3 regions of the Rhizobium sp. USDA 4016 genome follow, and region 2 is predicted to be linked to each of the others. Evidence: predicted binding sites of a transcription regulator. Region 2 holds the regulator's gene; each other region holds the start of a gene.
What was found. Region 2 encodes LexA, which represses DNA repair genes until DNA is damaged. Its sites were predicted from a motif close to TGTTCNNNNTGTGTTCNG; they were not measured.

Region 1: the regulator LexA is predicted to act here: its motif matches at 5,008-5,025, upstream of recA (recombinase RecA).
Region 3: the regulator LexA is predicted to act here: its motif matches at 1,877-1,894, upstream of ACZ9DP_RS00225 (ImuA family protein).

The regions. Positions count from the first base shown of each region.
Region 1 covers NZ_JBWCCY010000004.1:1,764,806-1,772,655, forward strand. The annotation lists gene ACZ9DP_RS23885 (flagellar biosynthetic protein FliO) at 1-90, opposite strand, end outside; gene cckA (cell cycle histidine kinase CckA) at 370-2,979, shown strand; gene ACZ9DP_RS23895 (pseudouridine-5'-phosphate glycosidase) at 3,010-3,936, opposite strand; gene ACZ9DP_RS23900 (carbohydrate kinase family protein) at 3,966-4,907, opposite strand; gene recA (recombinase RecA) at 5,140-6,228, shown strand; gene alaS (alanine--tRNA ligase) at 6,381-7,850, shown strand, end outside.
Region 2 covers NZ_JBWCCY010000004.1:2,049,086-2,056,935, reverse strand. The annotation lists gene fabZ (3-hydroxyacyl-ACP dehydratase FabZ) at 1-467, shown strand, start outside; gene lpxD (UDP-3-O-(3-hydroxymyristoyl)glucosamine N-acyltransferase) at 1-3, shown strand, start outside; gene lpxA (acyl-ACP--UDP-N-acetylglucosamine O-acyltransferase) at 464-1,282, shown strand; gene ACZ9DP_RS25395 (LpxI family protein) at 1,285-2,163, shown strand; gene lpxB (lipid-A-disaccharide synthase) at 2,151-3,326, shown strand; gene gltA (citrate synthase) at 3,352-4,641, opposite strand; gene lexA (transcriptional repressor LexA) at 5,450-6,166, opposite strand; gene ACZ9DP_RS25375 (VOC family protein) at 6,372-7,250, shown strand; gene kdsA (3-deoxy-8-phosphooctulonate synthase) at 7,247-7,850, shown strand, end outside.
Region 3 covers NZ_JBWCCY010000001.1:48,131-55,980, forward strand. The annotation lists gene ACZ9DP_RS00210 (SOS response-associated peptidase family protein) at 1-413, shown strand, start outside; gene dinB (DNA polymerase IV) at 410-1,501, opposite strand; gene ACZ9DP_RS00220 (hypothetical protein) at 1,498-1,764, opposite strand; gene ACZ9DP_RS00225 (ImuA family protein) at 1,938-2,699, shown strand; gene ACZ9DP_RS00230 (Y-family DNA polymerase) at 2,620-4,134, shown strand; gene ACZ9DP_RS00235 (error-prone DNA polymerase) at 4,134-7,397, shown strand; gene ACZ9DP_RS00240 (TRAP transporter substrate-binding protein) at 7,599-7,850, opposite strand, start outside.

The DNA.
Region 1 (7,850 bases), 280 kb from region 2:
GATACCGATCAGGAGCACCAGCGCGATGCCGACGCCGCCCGCTGCGAGGAGGAAACGGCTGCCATAGGCGCCCATTACTTCGTCGAACATGATCTTTTACTCCGATTGCCGCGTTCGCCATAACATGACGGCTTTTCAGCTCCTTAGGCAATAGGCAGCCTGATTGTCCAGTCATGTCCGAACGCCAGGACATGTTTCTGCGGCGCGCTTGGTTGTCGAAAGTGGCGCCGTTCGTTGTGAATTCAAGCATTCTTGGCTCTTCACAGTGTTTTTGCGGACGCAGCAACTTGCTAAGAAGGAACGAACGCCTGATTCCTGCTTTGTCTTGAGATTATAAGCGAATGTTGGACAGGCTCATGTGAGGAATAGATGACGACACCACGTCAGGCTGACGACTACAATGCCCCGATCGTGGATCGCGGAGGACGCTCGGGAACGGCTGTTCGCATCATTCTTCTGGCGCTTGTGCTTGTCGCAGCCGCAGGCAGCTTTGTGTACTTCAAGGATTCGCTCGAAAACGAAATGGTCCTCGGCGTGCTGGGCGTGCTGGCCATGGTCGGCATCTTCTTCCTCGTTTCCTCGGTCATCGGCTTCATCGAGGTCATGCCCCAGCGGCAATCGGATAGTCTCGCCAGGTCATTTCTCAATAGCCATCCGGACGGTTCGCTGATTACCGATGGGAAGGGCCGGATCATTTATGCCAACGCGGCCTATGGAAAGCTGACCGGCGCCCGCAAACCGACCGAAGTGCAGACGCTCGAAGCGCTGCTTTCACGCCACCGGGAATCGAACGAGGCGCTTTACCGTCTGTCGAACGGGCTGCGCGAGGGCAAGGAAGGCCAGGAGGAGTTCCGTCTGCTGCGGACCCTTGGCCCGGCAACGAACAATTCTGGCGCTCACTGGTACCGTCTCAAGGCGCGAACCCTGCGAACCGAGGAAGGCTCCGGCAAGCCGCTGCATATCTGGCAGATCAGCGACATCACCGCCGAGCGCGATGACCAGGAGCGCTTCTTCAAGGAACTGCAGAACGCGATCGATTACCTCGACCATGCGCCGGCAGGTTTCTTCTCGGCAGGGCGCAAGGGCGAGATTTTCTACCTGAACGCAACACTTGCCGAATGGCTGGGACTCGACCTCACGAAGTTCGTGCCGGGCTCGATGACGATCGGAGATCTCGTGGCAGGCGGCGGGCTGGCACTGATTCAGTCGGTGCAGGCCGAGCCCGGTCTTAAGAAAACCGATACGCTCGACCTCGACCTCAAGAAGGCGAACGGACAGAGCCTGCCGGTGCAGATCATACACAGCGTGACTTCCATGCGCGACGGCGCGCCGGGCGAGAGCCGGACGATCGTGCTCAGGCGGCAATCGGGCGGCGAGAACGAGCAATCCGCTTCTGCCGCGGCGATGCGCTTCACGCGCTTCTTCAACAACACGCCGATGGCGATCGCCTCGGTCGACGGCGACGGTCGGATCCTGCGCACGAATGCGCCATTCCTCAAGCTCTTCTCCGGCATCGTTTCGCGCGATGACGTCGAAAATGGCGCAGCGCTGGAAGTCATCCTTCAGGAAAGCGATCGACAGAGGCTGAAGGATGCCCTGGTGGCGGCAAAGGACCGCCAGGGCGATATCCCGCCGATCGACTCGCGCATGCCGAACGATGAAGCGCGTCATTTCCGTTTCTACGTCAACGCTGTCATCGACCAGAGCGACGAGGCGCCGGAAGAGGCCGCGATCGTTTATGCCGTCGAGATGACGGAACAAAAGGCGCTGGAAGCGCAGATGGCGCAGACGCAAAAGATGAATGCGGTCGGCACGCTTGCCGGCGGAATCGCGCACGACTTCAACAACGTGCTGACGGCGATCCTGTTGTCTTCCGACCATCTGCTGCTGCAAGCGCGGCCGTCTGATGCAAGCTTTGCCGACCTGATGGAAATCAAGCGCAATGCGAACCGCGCCGCGGTTCTCGTCCGCCAGCTGCTTGCCTTCTCGCGCAAGCAGACGATGCGTCCGACGGTATTGAACCTCACGGATGTCGTCGGCGACCTGCGCATGCTTGTCGACCGGCTGTTATCCGGCACCAACGTCAAGCTCGATGTCGAATACGGCCGCGATCTCTGGCCGGTGAAGACTGACCTGTCGCAGTTCGAGCAGGTGCTTATCAATCTTTGCGTCAATGCGCGCGACGCGATGCCCGAGGGCGGCAAGCTGACGCTGCGCACCCGCAACGTGACGGCGGCGGAAGTGGCCGGTTTCAATTATTCCTACATGCCGCATGAGGACATGGTGCTGATCGAGGTGGCCGATACCGGCACCGGCATTGCGCCCGACATCATGGACAAGATATTCGAGCCCTTCTTCACAACCAAGGAGGTGGGCAAGGGCACGGGTCTCGGGCTGGCGATGGTCTACGGCATCGTCAAACAGTCCGGCGGCTATATTCAGCCGGAATCCGAAGTCGGGAAGGGAACGACCTTCCGGGTCTTCCTGCCGCGCCACGCCATCGACGCGGCTGTCGCCGCCGAGGCGGACGCTGTTGCGGCAGCCGAGACCGGTGCGGCTCAACAAATGCCGGCCGCAGCTCAGCCGGAACAACCGGAAGATCTGACGGGCAACGCCGTCATCCTGCTCGTAGAGGACGAGGAAGCGGTGCGCCGCGGCGGCAAGCGCATGCTGGAAACGCGCGGCTACACCGTGCACGAGGCCGGCTCAGGCGTCGAAGCGCTCGACATCATGGACGAGCTGGACGGCAAGGTGGACATCGTCGTTTCTGACGTCGTCATGCCGGAAATGGACGGCCCGTCGCTGCTGCGCGAATTGCGCAAGCGATATCCGGACCTGAAATTCATCTTCGTTTCCGGCTATGCGGAAGACGCTTTCGCCCGCAACCTGCCTCCGGACGCCAAGTTTGGGTTCCTGCCGAAGCCCTTCTCGCTGAAGCAGCTCGCCGTCGTCGTCAAGGAAACCCTGGAAGGCGAATAGGGGAGGCGGCAAGCGCCTCCCGTCAAAATCTCAATCGTCGAGCGCCACGGCAATTTCTGCCGCCAGGCGGGCATTGTTCTCGACGAGCGCGATATTCGTCTGCAGGCTCCGTCCGTCGGTCAGATCGAATATCGTGCTGAGAAGATAAGGTGTCACGGTCTTGCCGCTGATTTCGTCGCGCTCGGCGCTGTCGAGTGCGCGCTCGATATAGATCTCCATCTCCTCGCGCGGAATTTCATCTTCTTCCGGGACCGGATTGGCGATCAGCATGCCGCCCTCGATGCCAAGCTGTTCGCGGGTGATCTGGAAATTGGCGATGGCGGCCGGGCTGTTCAACGTCAGCGGGCTGCGCAGGCCCGAGGAACGGGACCAGAAGGCCGGGAACTCGGCACTCTCGTAGGTGACGACAGGAACGCCGCTGGTCTCCAGCACTTCCAGCGTCTTTGGGATATCGAGGATCGCCTTTGCGCCGGCGCAGACGACGATGACGCCGGTGCGGGCAAGCTCCTGCAGGTCGGCCGAGATGTCGAAGCTCTCTTCGGCACCGCGATGCACGCCGCCGATGCCGCCGGTCGCAAAGACCTTGATGCCGGCACGGGCAGCGGCGATCATCGTGGCAGATACCGTCGTGGCACCGGTGCGGCGCTCGGCGATCGCGAAGGCGAGATCGGCGCGCGAGACTTTCATCACGTCCTTTTCCTTCGCGAGCTTCTCAAGCTGTTCCGGCTCCAAGCCGATATGCAGGACGCCGTGAATGACGGCAATCGTTGCCGGAACGGCACCCTGCTCACGGATAATCGCCTCGACACTGCGCGCCATTTCGATATTGCCGGGGTAGGGCATGCCGTGCGTGATGATCGTCGATTCAAGCGCCACCAGCGGCGCGCCGCGCTGCTTTGCAGCGGCAACCTCCTTGGAATAGGAGACCGGCAGGAGGGGGGAGATCGGTTTCGTCATTGTCTCTTCCGTTTCATCATGTTGCCGCTTCAATGCAGAATTCTGGCACGCTGAACAAGGGCAAGGGTTTCCACAAGCAGTTCCGCGGAGAGTTTTTCGTTGACGGCATAGGGCGACTGGACCGTGAGTGCAGCAGCGGCCGCGCCGTGCCGCAGGGCTTCCTCGAGCGGCAGATCCTGCATCAAGGCAAAGAGGACCCCGGCTGCAAGCGAATCTCCGGCGCCCGTTACGTCGGCGATGGTCTCGACCGACGGCGGCTGCAGGCAGAAGGTGCCACCCTTGCCGAAGGCGATCATTTCGCGCTGCCCGCGCGTGATGACGCCGCTCTTCAGGCCGATATCACCGAGCAGTGACGCCCAATCCTCCGGCTTGTCCGGGCATTGGCCGGTCAGGGCGGCGGCCTCCGCCTCGTTGAGGAAGAGATGGTCGATGCCGCAGATGCAGGGCTTGAGCTTGACCACCTTTGCCGGCGATATGGCAATCGCGGCCACCGGTACGCCGAGCGAATTGGCGCGGCTGACGATCGCTGCGATCGTCTCTTCCGGCAGGTTCGCATCGAAAAGGATGAGGTCGTTTGCGGCGAAGGCTTCGCGCACCCAGCGGATCGCCAGCCGGCGCGGGACGAAGTAACGGTAAAGCTCCATGTCCGCGAGCGCGATCACTAGGTTGCCGTCCCGCTCCAGAATGGCCGTGTAGCTCGGTGTCTTGCGATCGAGAAAGACGAACGGCCGGTCATTGATGCCGGCTGCATAAGCCGCCTCCGTCACCATCTCGCCCGCCGGATCGCCTCCGCGCGGCGAGATCATGGTGACGTCCACGCCGAGCCGTGCAAGGTTTCTCGCAGCATTGAAGCCGCCGCCGCCCGGTTCCTCGAACCAAGCGCCCGGGTTGCTGGCGCCTGGCGCAGTCTCGCCGGAAATGCGCCCGCGCCGATCGATATGTGCGCCGCCGAGAACGAGGATTCTTTTCATCGCCCTGAATGCTCCCAGCCGATGGAGGAAACGAATCGTAGCAGGGCGCCGGATGCGGCAGCCTTGGCGTGACGCCTCCTAAGGCGTTGCTTTGCAATGATAAAACATATATAGAACACGAGCTGTTTTACCTTTTTCTTTCAATTATTTGGGCACCTATTGCGAGACTGGAACAAATAGGGTACAAACCAGACATTGCTCAAGCGGCTTCAATAACCTAAAGGTGGATCGGATGTCTCAAAATTCATTGCGGCTCGTAGAGGACAAATCGGTGGACAAAAGCAAGGCGCTTGAAGCGGCACTCTCACAGATTGAGCGGTCGTTCGGCAAGGGCTCGATCATGAAACTCGGCTCCAACGAGAATGTTGTCGAGATCGAAACTATTTCGACCGGTTCCCTCAGCCTCGATATCGCGCTCGGCATCGGCGGTTTGCCCAAGGGCCGCATCATCGAGATCTACGGACCGGAAAGCTCCGGCAAGACGACGCTTGCGTTGCAGACGATCGCCGAAGCGCAGAAAAAGGGCGGCATCTGCGCATTCGTCGATGCAGAACATGCGCTCGATCCGGTCTATGCCCGCAAGCTCGGCGTCGATCTCCAGAACCTCCTGATCTCGCAGCCGGATACCGGCGAGCAGGCGCTCGAAATCACCGATACGCTGGTGCGCTCCGGCGCCGTCGACGTTCTCGTCGTCGACTCCGTTGCAGCGCTGACACCGCGCGCCGAAATCGAGGGCGAGATGGGCGACAGCCTTCCGGGCCTACAGGCGCGCCTGATGAGCCAGGCGCTGCGCAAGCTCACGGCGTCGATCTCCAAGTCGAACACCATGGTCATCTTCATCAACCAGATCCGCATGAAGATCGGCGTCATGTTCGGCTCGCCCGAAACGACGACAGGCGGCAACGCGCTGAAGTTCTACGCCTCCGTCCGGCTCGACATCCGCCGTATCGGCGCGGTCAAGGAGCGCGAAGAGGTTGTCGGCAACCAAACCCGCGTCAAGGTCGTTAAGAACAAGATGGCGCCTCCCTTCAAGCAGGTGGAATTCGATATCATGTATGGCGAGGGTGTCTCGAAGACTGGCGAACTGATCGATCTCGGCGTCAAGGCCGGCATCGTCGAGAAATCCGGTGCCTGGTTCTCTTATAACAGCCAGCGCCTCGGCCAGGGCCGCGAGAATGCCAAGCTCTTCATCCGCGACAACCCGGATCTCGGCCGCGAGATCGAGATGGCGCTTCGGCAGAATGCGGGGCTGATTGCTGACCGCTTCCTGCAGAATGGCGGGCCGGACGCCAACGATGGCGATACAGACACGGATATGTAATTTGCAGCTTCAGTTTTGATGTATGAAACCGGCCGCATTCCTTGATCAGAATGCGGCCGGTTTTCTTTGTCTGCTGGACAGTGGTTAATGCGGACGATAAAAGCCACTGGATTTGAGTTTGACCTGCCTTGGGCAGCATTGAAGGGCATAGCATGAGCGGCGTGAACGATATCCGGTCGACCTTCCTCGACTATTTCAAGACGAACGGCCACGAGATCGTGCCGTCGAGCCCGCTCGTGCCGCGCAACGACCCGACGCTGATGTTCACCAATGCCGGCATGGTACAGTTCAAGAACGTCTTCACGGGCCTGGAACAGCGCCCCTACAGGACGGCATCGACGGCACAGAAATGCGTCCGCGCCGGCGGCAAGCACAATGACCTCGACAATGTCGGCTATACCGCGCGCCACCATACCTTTTTCGAGATGCTCGGCAATTTCTCCTTCGGCGATTATTTCAAGGAACGGGCGATCGAGCTTGCCTGGAACCTGATCACCAAGGAATTCGGTCTCGACGCCAAGCGCCTGCTGGTCACCGTCTATCACACGGACGACGAAGCCTTTAACCTCTGGAAGAAGATCGCCGGGCTTTCGGACGGAAATATCATCCGCATTCCGACCAGCGATAATTTCTGGGCGATGGGCGATACCGGCCCGTGCGGTCCCTGCTCGGAGATCTTCTACGATCACGGCGATCACATCTGGGGCGGCCCTCCCGGCTCTCCGGAGGAAGACGGCGACCGCTTCATCGAGATCTGGAACCTCGTCTTCATGCAATATGAGCAGTTGACGAAGGAAGAGCGCGTCGACCTTCCGCGTCCCTCGATCGATACCGGCATGGGACTGGAGCGCGTGGCGGCCGTGCTGCAGGGCAAGCACGACAATTACGATATCGATCTGTTTCGCGCGCTGATCGAAGCTTCGGAGGAGGCAACCGGCGTCAGGGCCGAGGGTGAGCGCCGGGCGAGCCACCGCGTCATCGCCGACCATCTGCGCTCATCCGCATTCCTCATTGCCGATGGGGTGCTGCCGTCGAACGAAGGCCGCGGCTACGTGCTGCGCCGCATCATGCGCCGGGCCATGCGCCATGCGCAGCTCCTGGGTGCCAAGGAACCGCTGATCTGGAAGCTGCTGCCGGCGCTCGTCCAGCAGATGGGCCGCGCCTATCCGGAGCTCGCACGCGCCGAAGCACTGATCTCCGAGACGCTGAAACTCGAGGAAACCCGTTTCCGCAAGACGCTGGAGCGCGGCCTGTCGCTGCTTTCCGACGCGACGATGACGCTCGGCAAGGGCGATATGCTCGACGGCGAGACGGCATTCAAGCTCTATGACACCTACGGCTTTCCGCTCGACCTGACGCAAGATGCGCTGCGCGCCCGCGAAATCGGCGTCGATCTCGCCGGCTTTACCGATGCGATGGAGCGTCAGAAGGCCGAAGCCCGCTCGCATTGGGCCGGCTCCGGCGACAAGGCGACCGAGACCATCTGGTTCGAACTCAAGGAGAAGCATGGCGCGACCGAATTCCTGGGCTACGACACGGAGACCGCCGAAGGCGTCGTCCAGGCGATCGTCAGGGACGGTGCCGCCGTCGCATCCGCCTCGGCCGGCGACAAGGTGCAGATC
Region 2 (7,850 bases):
TGACTGAAGGGGTCAAGGAGACGCTTGCTTCGGCGGACATCATGGAGATCATGAAGCTTCTGCCGCATCGCTATCCGTTTTTGCTGGTCGACCGGATTATTGAGATCGATGGCGATGATTCCGCGATCGGCATCAAGAACGTCACTGCCAACGAGCCTCATTTCACCGGCCACTTTCCCGAGTCGCCGATCATGCCGGGTGTGCTGCTGATCGAAGGCATGGCGCAGACGGCGGGTGCGATCTGCGCGCGCAAGGATGGAACGAGCGGTAACCTCGTCTATTTCATGACCATCGACAATGCACGTTTCCGCAAGCCCGTCATCCCGGGCGATCGGGTCGAATTTCATGTGAAGAAGAAGAAGCAGCGCGGTAATATCTGGAAGTTCCATTGCGACGCCAAGGTCGACGGCGCATTGGCCGCGGAAGCTGATATCGGCGCGATGATTCTTCGTAAGGACGAGGCATGAGCACGATCGCAGGGAGCGCCCGCATCCATGCCATGGCCGTAGTCGAGGATGGCGCGGTCATCGGCGAAGGCGTGACCGTCGGTCCGTTTTGCCATGTCGGTCCGAAGGTTGTTCTTCATGACAATGCCGAACTGCTGGCGCATGTCGTGGTGACCGGCAGAACCGAGATCGGCAAAGGCACCCGGATTTTCCCGATGGCGGTCATCGGCGGCGACCCCCAGAGCGTGCACCATGGCGGCGAGGAGACGACGCTGACGGTGGGCGAGAATTGCACCATCCGCGAAGGCGTGACGATGAATACCGGCACCGCAGATTTCGGCGGCAAGACAATCGTCGGCGACAACAACCTGTTTCTCGCCAATTCTCATGTCGCCCATGACTGCCGTGTCGGCAATCACGTCATCATGTCGAACAATGTCATGCTCGCCGGGCATGTGACGATCGAGGATCGGGTCATTCTCGGCGGCGGATCGGCCGTGCATCAGTTCACGCGTGTCGGCCGCCAGGCCTTCGTCGGCGGCCTTTCGGCTGTCAGCTACGATGTCATTCCGTATGGGATGCTCAATGGAAATCCCGGTTTGCTGGGCGGTCTCAACGTTGTCGGCATGACGCGGGCCGGGATTGATCGCGCTGTCATCCATACGGTGCGGCGCGCTTACAAGGCGATTTTTGAAGGATCAGGTTCGATCCGCGACAACGCGGCAGCGATCCGCGACGAATATGCCGATTGCGAGCCGGTGATGCATATCCTCGATTTCATTGCCGCGGAAAGCGACCGCGCGCTGTCATCGCCGACGCGAGGACAGAAAGGCTGACCTTGTCTCCCGCCGGTGATACCGACAAAGGCCGTCTGGCGATCATTGCGGGAAACGGTCTTCTGCCGTCTTATGTCGCCGAGGCGGCGCGGGCAGCCGGCGAGGATCCATTCGTGATTTCGCTGAAGGGTGAACTTGACCGGTCATGGGAGGACTATGACCATGCAGTCATCGGCGTCGGTGATTTGTCGGCGCTGGCAGAAATTTTCAAGCGCAACAACATCACCCGCGTCGTCATGTCTGGCGGCGTTCGCCGTCGCCCCGAATGGCGGGAAGTGAGGCCAACCTGGCGGACGGTCGCAAAGATGCCGGGTGTGGTGCGTACGCTGCTTTCGGGCGGCGACGATACGGTGTTGCAGATGGTCATCAAGCTCATCGAAGACGACGGCCGGCGCGTCGTCGGCGCGCAGGATATTGCCCCCGACCTGCTGGCGGCTGTCGGGCCGATCGGCGTCATGTCGCCGGGGAATGACGACAAGATCGATATCCTGAAGGCGGCAGCAGCCGCCGAAGCGCTTGGTGCGCTCGATGTCGGGCAGGGCGCAGTCTCCGTCGGCGGACGCATCGTGGCGCTCGAAGGCGCGGAAGGGACCGACGGAATGCTTGAGCGCGTCGCATCGCTGCGTAGCGCCGGGCGTATATCGCCGCGCCGCCGTGGCGTGCTGGTCAAGCTCTGCAAGCCGCAGCAGGATGTCCGCGCCGACCTTCCGTCGATCGGCCTCTCCACGGTGACGAATGCCAAGGCGGCGGGCTTGGCGGGAATTGCAATCGAGGCGGGACGTGCCCTCGTGCTGGATCGCCAGGCTGTGATCAGGGCAGCCGACGAAGCCGGGCTTTTTGTCTGCGGGCTCGATCGCGGCCTACCGTCATGGGGGCTGTGATGAAGATCGCGATTGTGGCAGGCGAGGTTTCCGGAGACCTTCTCGGCGCCGATCTCGTGGCTGCGCTGAAGCGCAGGCATGCCGGGATTGAGCTTGTCGGCGTCGGCGGCGACGCGCTGGAGGCACAGGGGCTGAAGTCGCTCTTCGACTTCTCCGAGCTTTCGATTATGGGCGTCACACAGGTGCTTGGAAACTTGCCGAAGCTTGTCGCCCGCATCAGGCAGACGACGGCTGCAATCATTGCGGCAAAGCCCGATATTCTGATCGTCATCGACAGCCCGGATTTCACCCATCGCGTTGCCAAACGTGTTCGCGAAGCCCTGCCGGAACTCCCGGTCGTCAATTATGTCTGTCCCAGCGTTTGGGCGTGGAAGGAATATCGCGCCCAGCAGATGCTCGATTATGTCGACCATGTGCTGGCCATTCTGCCATTCGAGCCCGCGGTGATGGAGCAGCTCGGCGGACCGCAGACGACCTATGTCGGCCACCGGCTGACGGCGGATGCGGATTTGATTGCCGCCAGGCGCGGCCGGGCAGAAAAGCTCAAGACCGTCGCGGAGGGCCGGAGAACGATCATGCTGCTCCCGGGCTCGCGCTCGTCGGAGATCACAAAGCTGCTTCCCTATTTTCGCGATGCCGTCAATGAGCTCGTCGCCCGCGGTGGCACAATGCGGTTTCTCATGCCGACCGTCAGCCGCAGGGAATCGATGGTTCGCAACCTCGTGAAGGACTGGGAAACGAAACCGGAGATCCTGACTGGCAATGAACAGAAATGGCGGGCTTTCGCGGAGGCCGATGCGGCAATGGCTGCCTCGGGGACTGTCATCCTCGAGCTTGCACTTACAGGCGTGCCGACAGTCTCAGTCTATAAGACAGACTGGATCATCACTATGATGACGCGGCGCATCAAGACGTGGACAGGAGCAATTCCTAATCTGATCGCCGACTATGCCGTCGTCCCGGAATATATCAACGAGGTCGTTCGTGGCGCGAGCCTGGCGCGCTGGATGGAACGCCTTTCCAGCGACACGCTCCAGCGGCGCGCAATGCTCGAAGGTTTCGACCTTGTCTGGCAGCGCATGCAGACGGAAAAGCCGCCGGGCGAGAAAGCGGCGGATATCGTTCTCGACATTCTGGACAAGAAAAAACCCGGCCGTCTCTGACCGGGTTTTTTCGGGCGGAAGCGGCTTAGCGCTTCGAAACCGGAACGTAGTCGCGCAGCGGTTCGCCGATATAGAGCTGGCGCGGACGGCCGATGCGCTGCTGTGGATCCTCGATCATCTCGTTCCACTGGGCGATCCAGCCGACCGTGCGGGCCAACGCAAAGAGCACCGTGAACATCGTCGTGGGGAAGCCCAGCGCCTTCAGCGTGATGCCCGAATAGAAGTCGATGTTCGGGTAGAGCTTCTTTTCGATGAAGTATTCGTCGGTCAGCGCGATGCGTTCCAGCTCCATCGCGACTTCGAGAAGCGGATCGTCCTTGTGACCGAGTTCGGCGAGAACCTCATGCGTCGTCTTCTGCATGATCTTGGCGCGCGGATCGTAGTTCTTGTAGACACGGTGACCGAAGCCCATGAGGCGGAACGGGTCATTCTTGTCCTTGGCGCGGGCGATATATTCCGGAATGCGCTCGACCGAGCCGATTTCCGAAAGCATGTTGAGCGCCGCCTCGTTGGCACCGCCATGAGCCGGGCCCCAAAGGCAGGCAATGCCGGCCGCGATGCATGCGAACGGGTTGGCACCCGAAGAGCCGGCGAGGCGAACCGTCGAGGTCGAGGCGTTCTGCTCGTGATCGGCGTGCAGGATGAAGATACGGTCCATGGCGCGCGAGAGGACCGGGTTCACGACATATTCTTCGCACGGTACCGCGAAGCACATGCGCAGGAAGTTCGAGGCGTAGTCGAGATCGTTCTTCGGATAAACGAACGGCTGGCCGATATAGTACTTGTAGGCCATCGCCGCGATAGTCGGCATCTTGGCTATCATGCGCAGGCTTGCGACCATGCGCTGATGCGGATCGGTGATGTCTGTCGAGTCGTGGTAGAAGGCAGACAGAGCGCCGACACAGCCGCACATGACGGCCATCGGATGGGCGTCGCGGCGGAAGCCGGTGAAGAAGCGAGACATCTGCTCGTGCACCATGGTGTGATGCGTGACGCGGTAGTCGAAATCCTTCTTCTGGGCAGCCGTCGGCAATTCGCCGTAAAGCAGCAGATAGCAGACTTCCAGGAAGTCGCCATGTTCGGCAAGCTGTTCGATCGGGTAGCCGCGATGCAGCAGAATGCCTTCATCGCCGTCGATATAGGTGATCTTCGATTCACAGGAAGCGGTCGAGGTGAAACCAGGATCGTACGTGAAGGAACCGGTGTTTTTATAGAGTGCACCAATATCGATGACATCCGGACCGATCGTTCCGCTTTTCACGGAAAGATTGGCGGTTTTGTCGCCGATTTTGATTGTTGCGCTTTGATCCGTCATGCTGATCCTCCAAACTGGCGGTGGCGCCATAAAAGCGCCATAGGGTTAAGCGTCCTCTCCGATAGCTATATGATCACGGCGCCAATGCCAAGTTACCGTGGCGCCATTTTGTGCATCGCAGTATCAACTTTTAGACACTCCTGCGATGCCGGAGGCGCATAGCGGAAGCCAATGATTTAATTCGGCTTTTTGCAATCCAGTTTTTTGGACTTTTTTCAATCGATTATTGTTGCTGAAACGCCCTCAGGGCTGCATTCTGGTTGTATTCATAGGGTGTCAGCGGGCTGGGTGCATGCCGGAGTTGAAAACGGCCGAGCTGCGCATTCCGCTTCAGCAGATGTCGCGGAGGCTTTCGGCCTGCAAATGGCGAGCTAAGGAGCCGCTCAGGGCACACGCCTGCGCTTTGCGACGGTTTTTTCGGGCTTGGGGCGGCGATCTGGTTTGCGTCCGGCACGAATGTTTCGCTCAGCGCTTTGGCTTTGACCGATCGCAGCCGTGAGGGCGCTGCGACCCGCGAAAGACGGAGGGAAAGCGAAATTTTCACCGGAACAGCAGGAAGAGGCAAGAAATGCGATGCGGAACGGCGCCACGCCCGGCTTGCGATGCCGCGGACATCGTCGTCACGCGGGCAAGGCTGCGGTTCGGCGCCTGCCGATGCGGCGCAGTGCATTTCGCGAATGAAACCTTGCGGAAAACCGGTGCCGTCGAACCGTGCTTTGGACAACCGCCTTCGAGAAACTCGATCGCCCCTAGAGCCGCCACGCCTATGAGTGGCGCGCCGTCGCCTTTGCCGGCGACGCGCTGCCGGTCAATGGTAGCGGCGGATAAGGCCGACGAGCTTACCCTGAACCTTTACGCGATCCGGTCCAAAGATGCGCGTCTCGTAGGCGGCGTTCGCCGCTTCCAGCGCGATGGACGCACCCTTGCGTCGGAACCGCTTCAGCGTCGCTTCCTCGTCATCGACCAGTGCCACGACAATGTCGCCGGGATTGGCGGTGCTGGTGTTGCGGATGATGACCGTGTCGCCATCGAAGATGCCAGCATCGATCATCGAATCGCCCTTGACCTCAAGCGCGTAGTGTTCGCCGGAGCCGAGCATATCGGCCGGAACGTTGATGTCGTGCGTGTTGTTCTGGATCGCCGAGATCGGCACGCCTGCCGCAATACGGCCCATGACGGGAACCGAAATGGAGCTGGTATTGTCTTCGTTCGCCGGCTTCGGCGCGGCGGCAGCAGGCTGCGGCTTGCCGAGGCTGCCCTCGATGACGCTCGGCGAAAAGCCGCGGCGGGGCTGGATGCTCGGGCTGTAGGCTTCCGGCAGCTTGATCACTTCAAGCGCGCGGGCGCGATTCGGTAGGCGACGAATGAAACCGCGCTCTTCCAAAGCGGTAATCAGCCGGTGGATGCCGGATTTGGACGCGAGATCCAGCGCATCCTTCATTTCGTCGAACGATGGCGGAACGCCGGATTCCTTCATACGCTCATGAATGAAGAGGAGAAGCTCCTGTTGTTTGCGTGTCAGCATCGAAGTTTAACCCCAAATTCGTGAAACAAAGCCAGAACGGACACTATATGTTCCATATGTGTTCCGCAAGTACCTAAATTTTCGTAAAACTTCGTCTCAACTGCGTTCATTTTTGGAAACTTTTGTTTGCCGGATCAGCGCTTTCAGCTTGCATTGACCACATAGCGGCACACATCTTCAGCACATTAAATGGAGACCTGACGCCATGCTGCATCCGTTGGATCATCTTGTTCTACCGGTCACCAACATCGATCTCGCGCGGGAGCGGCTGGGACGATTGGGGTTCACGGTTGCCGCCGAGGGCCGTCATCCTTTCGGCACGGTGAATGCTTGCGTTTTTTTCGCCGACAAGACCTATCTCGAGCCGCTTGGTGTCGCGAGCGCGAAAGAATGTGAAGAATCAGTGCGGCACGGAAACGTCTTTGTGGCGCGCGACCAGGCCTTTCGTTTCCGGTGCGGCAATGACGGATTCTCTGCGGCCGCATTCAGCACGGAGGACGCGGACGCCGACCATGCTCATTTCGTGCGTGCGAGAAAGAGCGGCGGCGCCATGTTGGAGTTTTCGCGCCTGATCAAGATGCCGGACGGGTCGCAATCGACAGGCACTTTCAAGCTTGCCTTTGCCGCCGATCTTCGGGTGCCGGATTTCTTCCTCTTTGACTGCCAGCGCATCAACGCCTTTCCGGCCGATCGGAGCGCGCTGGAAAAGCATGCGAACGGTGCAACCGGTATCTCGGAGATGGTGCTAAGCGCGCCCGAGCCTGAAGCCTTCGGCTCGTTCCTTCAGTTGGCCGTGTCTACGACGGAAATCGAGCGGACACCGTTTGGCGTGGCGATCGCGGCAGCGAATGCCAGGATCAGTCTTCTGTCGCCGGAAGGGATGGAGGCTTATTTCGATTCGGTGCCGTTATCCGTGGATAAGGGGCTAAGAGGCAGCGCTATCGTTTTCCGCACCACCGATCTTGCCGTGACAGAAGCGCTTTTGGCTGATAACGGGATGCCCTATACACGCAAGAACAACAGAGTCCTGGTGAAGCCTGCGCCCGGCCAAGGTGCGATCTTCGCCTTCGAGGAGATCCGATGAGCAATACGAATTCCGAAGTCGCAGTCGGCGAAGGTGCCGGCCGCGTCGTATTTTCAAACAGTGGCAGGCTGTCGCTGATCGCCGGCGCATGCGAAATGGAGAGCCGCGACCATGCCTTCATGGTTGCGGGCACGCTCAAGGAGCTTTGCGGCAAGCTCGGCATCGGGCTCGTCTACAAGACCTCCTTCGACAAGGCGAACCGCTCTTCGCTGTCGAGCAAACGCGGTATCGGTCTAGAGAAGGGCTTGGAAGTCTTCGCCGACCTCAAGAAGGAACTCGGCATTCCGGTTCTGACAGATATCCATTCGGAAGAGCAATGCGCGCTGGTCGCCGAGGTCGTGGACGTTCTGCAGATCCCGGCCTTCCTCTCCCGTCAGACGGACCTGCTTGTCGCAGCCGCGAAGACCGGCCGTGTCATCAACGTCAAGAAGGGCCAGTTTCTCGCTCCCTGGGACATGAAGAATGTTCTCGCCAAGCTAAATCAGAGCGGCAATTCGAATGTTCTGCTTTGTGAGCGTGGCGCGTCCTTCGGTTACAATACGCTGGTCTCGGACATGCGCTCGTTGCCGATCATGGCGGCCATGGGGGCTCCGGTCATTT
Region 3 (7,850 bases), on a different contig from region 2:
TGGTGGAGCTGCCATGGGGGCTGCGACCACGCGACGGCGGCCCGCGCGCCGTTAACGTCGTCCGATCGGAAGGGCGGACATTCCCGAGCTACCGCTGTCTGGTGCCGGCTTCGGAGTTTCGCCACAAGAGCTTCAGCTTCTCGCTGGCCAACGGCGACTGGTTCTATTTCGCGGGGATCTGGCGGCCGGCGGCTGAGGATTGGCCGGAGGCCTATGCCATCCTGACCATCGAAGCGAATGCTGATATCGTGCCCTACCACGACCGGCAGATGGCGGTGCTGACACGAGACCAACGCATGGTCTGGCTTGACGATCTTGTTCCCGAAGAGGAAATACTGCGGCCATTGCCGGCGGGGACATTCCGGGTCAAGCGACACGTGGGTGCCTCTGCCCAGCCAACGCTGGCGATCTAAAGCGCCAGGCGCAACTGCGGTTCCGTGATAACCGCGCGTGGCTCCAGGGATGACAAGGTGACGCCGAGTAGGCGGATGCCTTTTCGGGGCGGAAAGATCGGCGCCAGCAGCAGGCCGACGATGTCCTCCAGATCTGTGATCGCTGGCAGAGGTGCCGGAAGCGTCTTGCTGCGGGTGATCTGGTTGAAATCGGCATATTTGGCCTTGAGCGTCACCGTCTTGGCGCTGATCCCATTGGCCTCGCAGTAGCCCCACACCTTTTCGATCAGCGGCTGAAGCCCTTCGCGGGCCGGTCCATAGGCGTGTAGATCATGCGAAAATGTATCTTCGGCGCCGACGGATTTGCGCACCCGGTTCGGCTTGACCTGGCGCTCGTCGATGCCGCGGGCAATGCCGTAAAAATAAGGACCGGACTTAGCGAAATGATCCACCAGGAATTCCAGCGTCTTCCCCTTCAGATCGGCACCGGTTTCAATCCCCAGCCGGTGCATCTTGTCGGCCGTTGCCGGGCCGACGCCATGAAATTTTTTGACAGGGAGGGCCTCGACGAAGGCCGGACCGTTCTTCGGGGTGATGACGGCCTGGCCATTCGGCTTGTTGAGGTCGCTCGCCATCTTGGCGAGGAACTTGTTGTAGGAAATCCCCGCCGATGCATTGAGCCCAGTGGCCTGCTTGATTTTGGCACGGATCTCCAGTGCGATCTCCGTGGCGATTTCCATGCCCTTGAGATTATGGGTAACGTCGAGATAGGCTTCATCGAGAGAAAGCGGCTCGATGACGGCCGTGTATTCGGCGAAGATCTCACGGATCTGCTGCGACACCGCCTTGTAGACGTCGAAGCGCGGCGGCACGAAGATGAGGTCCGGGCATTTCCGCTTGGCGGTCACAGACGGCATCGCGGAGTGGACACCATAGGCGCGCGCCTCGTAGCTCGCCGCCGCCACCACGCCGCGAGAGGCCGATCCGCCGACGGCAATTGGTTTGCCGCGCAATTCCGGATTATCGCGCTGCTCGACCGACGCATAAAAGGCGTCCATGTCGACATGGACGATCTTGCGCGGCCGCTCGTGGCCTTCATCTTTTGTCATGACTGGCTTCCATCAGGACCATCTACGTCCGCCAGACATGGGAAGTGCGCGCCGCATTTGTCACCCTCCGGCGTTTGCATGCGCTCGCAGCCCATGGCCATCCGCCGACGGAGTACCGCGAAGCTCACATCGGCGCCAAAAGCTTTCACCAACAGCTTTCGCTCGATCGCGCCATGGCGGTCACATCGCGGGCAGCTGAATTCAATAACCGGGTCACGATAATCCTTCAGTCTCAGATCACTCAGCCGGTCTGGGCGGGCCATGTGAAAAAATTCCCAATACGGCCATCGAGTTGAATCCCTTTATGGAATCCGTCAGGCCCGCACCCGCGCTCAACTTGAACGCGTCGAGTGCGCATTGACTCGTTTTCGCTTTGAGAACAAATAAAGAACATACCGCGTTTTCTCAAGTCAAAAACGGTGCCGTTAAGGAGATCATGACCACAGCCATCGCCACTTCGAATACCGTCCTCGACGAGTTGCGCGAGAAAATCGCCAGCCTCGAAGGTGCGGGTATGCGCCGTCGCAGCGTCCTGCCATTCGGGGTGAGCGAGATCGACGCGCAGCTGCCGGGAGGTGGCCTGGCCTTTGGTGCCCTGCATGAAGTGGCCGGCGGCGGGAACGGTGCGATCGACGGCGCGGCCGCCGCACTCTTCATCGGCGGCATCGCGGCGCGGACCACCGGCAAGGTGGTCTGGTGCCTCACCCGCTTCGATCTGTTCTTTCCAGCACTTGCCCAGGCCGGACTTCACCCCGACCGCGTCATCTTCGTCGAAAGCGACAAGGAAGAGACGGTGCTCGCGAGCTTCGAAGAAGCCTTGCGCTATGGCGGCCTCGGCGCCGTCGTCGCCGAGCTGGTGCGCCTGCCGATGACGGCCTCGCGCCGGCTGCAGCTTGCGGCGGAAAAGTCGGGCACGTTAGGCCTGGTGATCCGCCGATGGCGGCGCCAGACGGAAGCCTCCGATTTCGGGATGCCGACGGCAGCTGTGACCCGCTGGCGGATCTCGGTGCTGCCGTCCGAGCCGCTTCCCGTGCCGGGCGTCGGCCGCGCACGGTGGCTGGCCGAGCTCATGCGGGTCAGGTCAGGCGAGGGAGGACAATTCATTATCGGAGCATGTGATGGCCAGGGTCGTATCTGTCTTTCTTCCGACACTGCCGACGGACCGGATCAGGCGCGCCGATCCTTCGCTCAATCCTGACGCACCGCTGGTGGTGATCGCCAGGAGAGGGTCGAAGCGATGGGTGGCGGCGGTCGACCGGGCAGCTGCCAAACTGGGCTTGCGCGTCGGCATGCCGGCCGCCAAGGCGCAGGCGCTGGTTCAGGGATTGACGATGGTGGATGCCGATCCGGCGGCCGACCTCGCGACACTTGAACGGCTGACGCTTTGGGCCTTGTCGCAATATTCTCCCGTTGTCGCCATGGATCCCCCTGATGGTATCGTCATGGATACCGACGGCGCCGATCACCTGCAGGGCGGCGAGGACCTGATGCTCTCCGGTCTTGTCAACCGCTTCCGCGGCCGGGGTCTTGCGGCACGAGCGGCGATCGCCGACACCTGGGGTGCGGCACATGCGCTCGCCCGGTCCACGGATCGCGAGACGGTTATCATCTCGCGCGGCGAGACCGCCAAAGCGGTAAGCCGGTTGCCGCTGTCCTCGTTGCGGCTGCCGGCCGAGATCGTCGGGAGCCTCAGAACCCTCGGCTTCGCCACCGTCGGTGATCTGGCAGTCGCGCCGCGGGCGCCGCTGACGCTGCGGTTCGGGCCGGAGGTCGGGCGCCGCCTCCACCAGATGTTCGGCCGGCTCGCCGAGCCCATCGATCCGATCCGGCCGGCGGATCTCGTCGAGGTCCAAAAATCCTTTGCCGAACCGATCGGGGCTGCGGAGACCATCGAGAAATACGTGGGCCGCCTGGTGCGGCAGCTCTGTCTGGAGCTGGAGAAACGAGGACTTGGCGTGCGGCGCGCCGATCTGATCGTCCACCGCGTCGACAACACAATCCAGTCGCTTCGGGCCGGCACGGCCAAGCCGGTTCGTGACATCGGCTGGCTGACGAAACTCTTCCGCGACCGGATCGAGAAGATCGAGCCGGGCTTCGGCATCGAGAAGCTGGGCCTCGCTGCCATCGTCGCCGAACCGCTCGTCGAGGCGCAGTCGGCTTCCTCGCTGATCGAAGAGCAGATCACCGATGTGACGCCGCTGATCGACGTGCTCGGCAATCGTGGCGGCCAGCGGATTTTCCGTGTCGCGCCGGTGGCGAGCGACGTGCCGGAGCGCAGCGTTCAACGGATCGCACCGACGGCGGACGAGGTCGGCGCCACCTGGCCGCTGCATTGGCAGCGGCCATCCCGGCTTTTGCCGCACCCGGAAGCTATCGAGGTGATTGCGCTCTTGCCCGATCATCCGCCGGTTTCCTTTACCTGGCGCGGCAAGCGCCGCCGGGTAAAGCGCGCCGACGGCCCGGAGCGGATCTTCGGAGAATGGTGGCAGCGCAGCGCCGAATGGGTCGCGGTTCGCGACTATTTCGTTGTCGAGGATGAAGCCGGCGAGCGCTTCTGGATTTTCCGTTCCGGCGATGGCGTGGATGCCGACACCGGATCGCGCAAATGGTTCCTGCATGGGGTGTTTGCCTGATGCGCTACGCCGAACTGCAGGTCACCACGCATTTTTCTTTCCTCCGCGGCGCAAGCTCGGCGGAAGAACTGTTTGCGACCGCCAAGCTCATGGGCATCGAAGCGCTCGGCATTGTCGACCGCAACAGCCTGGCCGGCATTGTTCGGGCGCTCGAAGCCTCGCGCGCCACCGGCCTGCGGCTCGTCGTGGGTTGCCGGCTCGATCTCCAGGACCGCATGTCGATCCTCGTCTATCCCACCGATCGCGCCGCCTATTCGCGGCTGACGCGGCTTTTGACCTTGGGCAAGGGCCGCGGCGGCAAAGCCAACTGCATCCTGCATCTCGATGATGTGGCGCACTATTGCAAAGGCCTGATCGGCGTCCTCGTCCCGGATATGGCGGACGATGGCTGCGCCGTGCAGCTGAGGAAGATGGCCGAGATTTTCGGCGACCGCGCCTACGTCTCGCTCTGCCTGCGCCGGCGTCCGAACGATCAGCTGCGGCTGCACGAGCTGTCGAACCTGGCGGCGCAGCACCGGGTGAAGACGGTCGTCACCAATGACGTGCTGTTTCATGAGCCCGGCCGGCGGCAGCTGCAGGATGTCGTCACTTGCATTCGCACTGGCACGACCATCGATGACGTCGGCTTCGAGCGCGAGCGGCACGCCGACCGCTACCTGAAGCCGCCGGAAGAAATGGCGCGACTGTTTCCCCGTTATCCGGAAGCCTTGGCACGCACGGTGGAAATCGTCGAACGTTGCAGGTTTTCATTGGAAGAGCTCGTCTATCAATACCCCGAGGAGGCGTTGATCCCGGGCATGACGGCGCAGCAGTCGCTGGAACACTATACCTGGGAAGGCGTGAAGACGCGTTATCCCGAAGGGCTGCCAACGCATGTCGAGAAGACGATCCGGCATGAGCTGTCCCTGATCGAGACGATGAAATATGCCCCGTATTTCCTGACGGTCTTCTCGATCGTCCGCTATGCCCGATCTCGGGGCATTCTCTGTCAGGGCAGGGGGTCGGCGGCGAATTCCGCCGTCTGCTATGTGCTCGGCGTCACCTCGATCGACCCGGAGACAAACGACCTCCTCTTCGAACGCTTCGTCAGCCAGGAGCGCGACGAGCCGCCCGACATCGACGTCGATTTCGAGCATGAGCGGCGGGAGGAGGTGATCCAATGGATCTACAAGACCTACGGCCACGACAAGGCGGCCCTGTGCTCCACGGTAACCCGCTATCGCGCCAAGGGCGCCATTCGCGATGTCGGCAAGGCGCTGGGCCTGCCCGAGGACCTGATCAAGGCGCTTTCCGCCAGCATCTGGTCTTGGTCGGAAACCGTCGGCGAGAGCCAAGTGCGGGCCCTCGGCCTCAATCCGGAGGATCGGCGTCTCGCCTTGACGCTGCGGCTTGCCCAGCAGCTGATGGGAGCACCGCGCCATCTCGGCCAGCACCCGGGCGGATTTGTCCTGACCCACGACAGGCTCGATCATCTTGTGCCGATCGAGCCGGCGGCGATGGTCGACCGCCAGGTGATCGAATGGGACAAGGATGACGTCGAGGCGCTGAAAATGATGAAGGTCGACGTGTTGGCGCTCGGCATGTTGACCTGCATGGCGAAGGCCTTCGCCCTCATCGGCGAGCACAAGCACCAGGATCTCGACCTCGCCACCATCCCCCAGGAAGACCCGGCCACCTATGCGATGATCTGCAAGGCCGACACCCTCGGCACTTTCCAGATCGAGAGCCGGGCGCAGATGTCGATGCTCCCACGGATGAAGCCGCAGACCTTCTATGACCTCGTCATCCAGGTGGCGATCGTCCGGCCCGGACCGATCCAGGGTGACATGGTCCATCCGTATCTGCGCCGCCGCGAGGGCAAGGAAAAGGTCGAGTATCCGACGCCCGAACTGGAAGCGGTCTTGCACAGGACACTGGGCGTGCCTCTGTTTCAGGAGTCGGCGATGAAGATCGCGATGGTCTGTGCCGGTTTCACCGGCGGCGAAGCCGACCAGCTTCGGAAATCCATGGCGACGTTTAAGTTCACCGGCGGCGTCAGCCGGTTCGAGGACAAGCTCGTTTCCGGCATGATCCGCAACGGCTATTCACCGGAGTTTGCCAAACGCACCTTCGGCCAATTGGAAGGCTTCGGATCCTATGGTTTCCCCGAAAGTCATGCTGCCAGTTTCGCGTTGATCGCCTATGCCAGCAGCTACATCAAATGCCATTGCCCGGATGTCTTCTGCGCTGCGCTCCTGAACTCGCAGCCGATGGGTTTTTATGCCCCGGCCCAGATCGTCATCGATGCGAGGAAACACGGCGTTGAAGTTCGGCCGGTCTGCGCTAACCGCTCACGTTGGGACTGCACGCTCGAGGAGGTGGAGGGCACTGACCGGCATGCGGTGCGGCTCGGCATGCGGCTGGTGCGCGGATTGGCAACCGCCGACGCCGCGCGCATCGTCGCCGCGCGCGCCGACGAGCCCTTCGCATCGGTGGACGACATGTGGCGACGGTCGGGCGTGCCAGTTGCCTCGCTCGTCGAGCTCGCCGAAGCCGACGCCTTCCTGCCGTCATTACGGCTTGAACGACGCGATGCGCTCTGGGCGATCAAGGCGCTGCGCGACGAGCCGCTGCCTCTGTTCACAGCCGCGGCCGAACGCGAGGCGCGGGCGATCGCCGAGCAGCAGGAGCCGGACGTCGAGCTTAGGCAGATGACCGACGGTCATAACGTCGTCGAGGATTACAGTCACGTCGGGCTGACGCTCCGTGAGCACCCCTTGAGGTTCCTGCGGGCCGATCTCGCCAAGCGCCGGATCGTCACCTGTGCCGAGGCGATGACGGCGCGCGACGGCCAGTGGCTGATGGCGGCCGGGCTGGTGCTGGTGCGCCAGCGTCCGGGTTCGGCCAAGGGCGTGATGTTCATCACCATCGAGGACGAGACGGGCATTGCCAATGTCGTCGTCTGGCCGAAGCTGTTCGAGCGCTCGCGCCGCGTGGTGCTCGGCGCCAGCATGATGGCGATCAATGGCAGGATCCAGCGCGAAGGTGAGGTGGTTCACCTGGTCGCGCAGCAGCTGTTCGATCTTTCGGCAGATCTGTCAGGGCTTGCCGGGCGTGACGGCACGTTTCGTGCCACCACCGGGCGCGGTGACGAGTTCGCCCATGGTTCGCCGGGCAGTCCCGATTCACGCGAAAAAGCACCTCCGCGGCTTCGGGCGAGGGACATGTTCACGCCGGATCTTCATATCGATACGCTGAAGATCAAGAGCCGGAATTTTCATTAGATTGGCTGCTCGACGGGTTGTTGAAATCGCGGGGTTGTTGGTTCCGATCTCTTCAAGGCGCCCGAGTGTGATCCGCCGGCGCCACCCGCTGCACGCGATTGCCACAAAGTCACGAAAAAAGCCGGGTCTCGTGATGTTCTCACGAGACCCGGAAGTCGGCCGGACAGCCGGCCTCTGGGAGAACATATACCTTCTAGGGGCCTACGTGAGTTTCCCTACCGTCTTCTCGAGAATTGCCCACAATTCCTCGCCATATTTTTCGCGCCAGCCGGTGTAGAAGCCGCCGTCGCGAAGTTTCTGCCTGAACGCCTCAGTGTCGGGCTGATTAAATACAAGGCCCTGTTTGGCCAGGACGTCTTTGAGGGACTCCGACAACTTGGCCATATCTTGGCGCTCATCAAGCGCGGCTTGGTTGATGTTGCGGCTCACGACCTCCTGCACATCCGCCGGCAG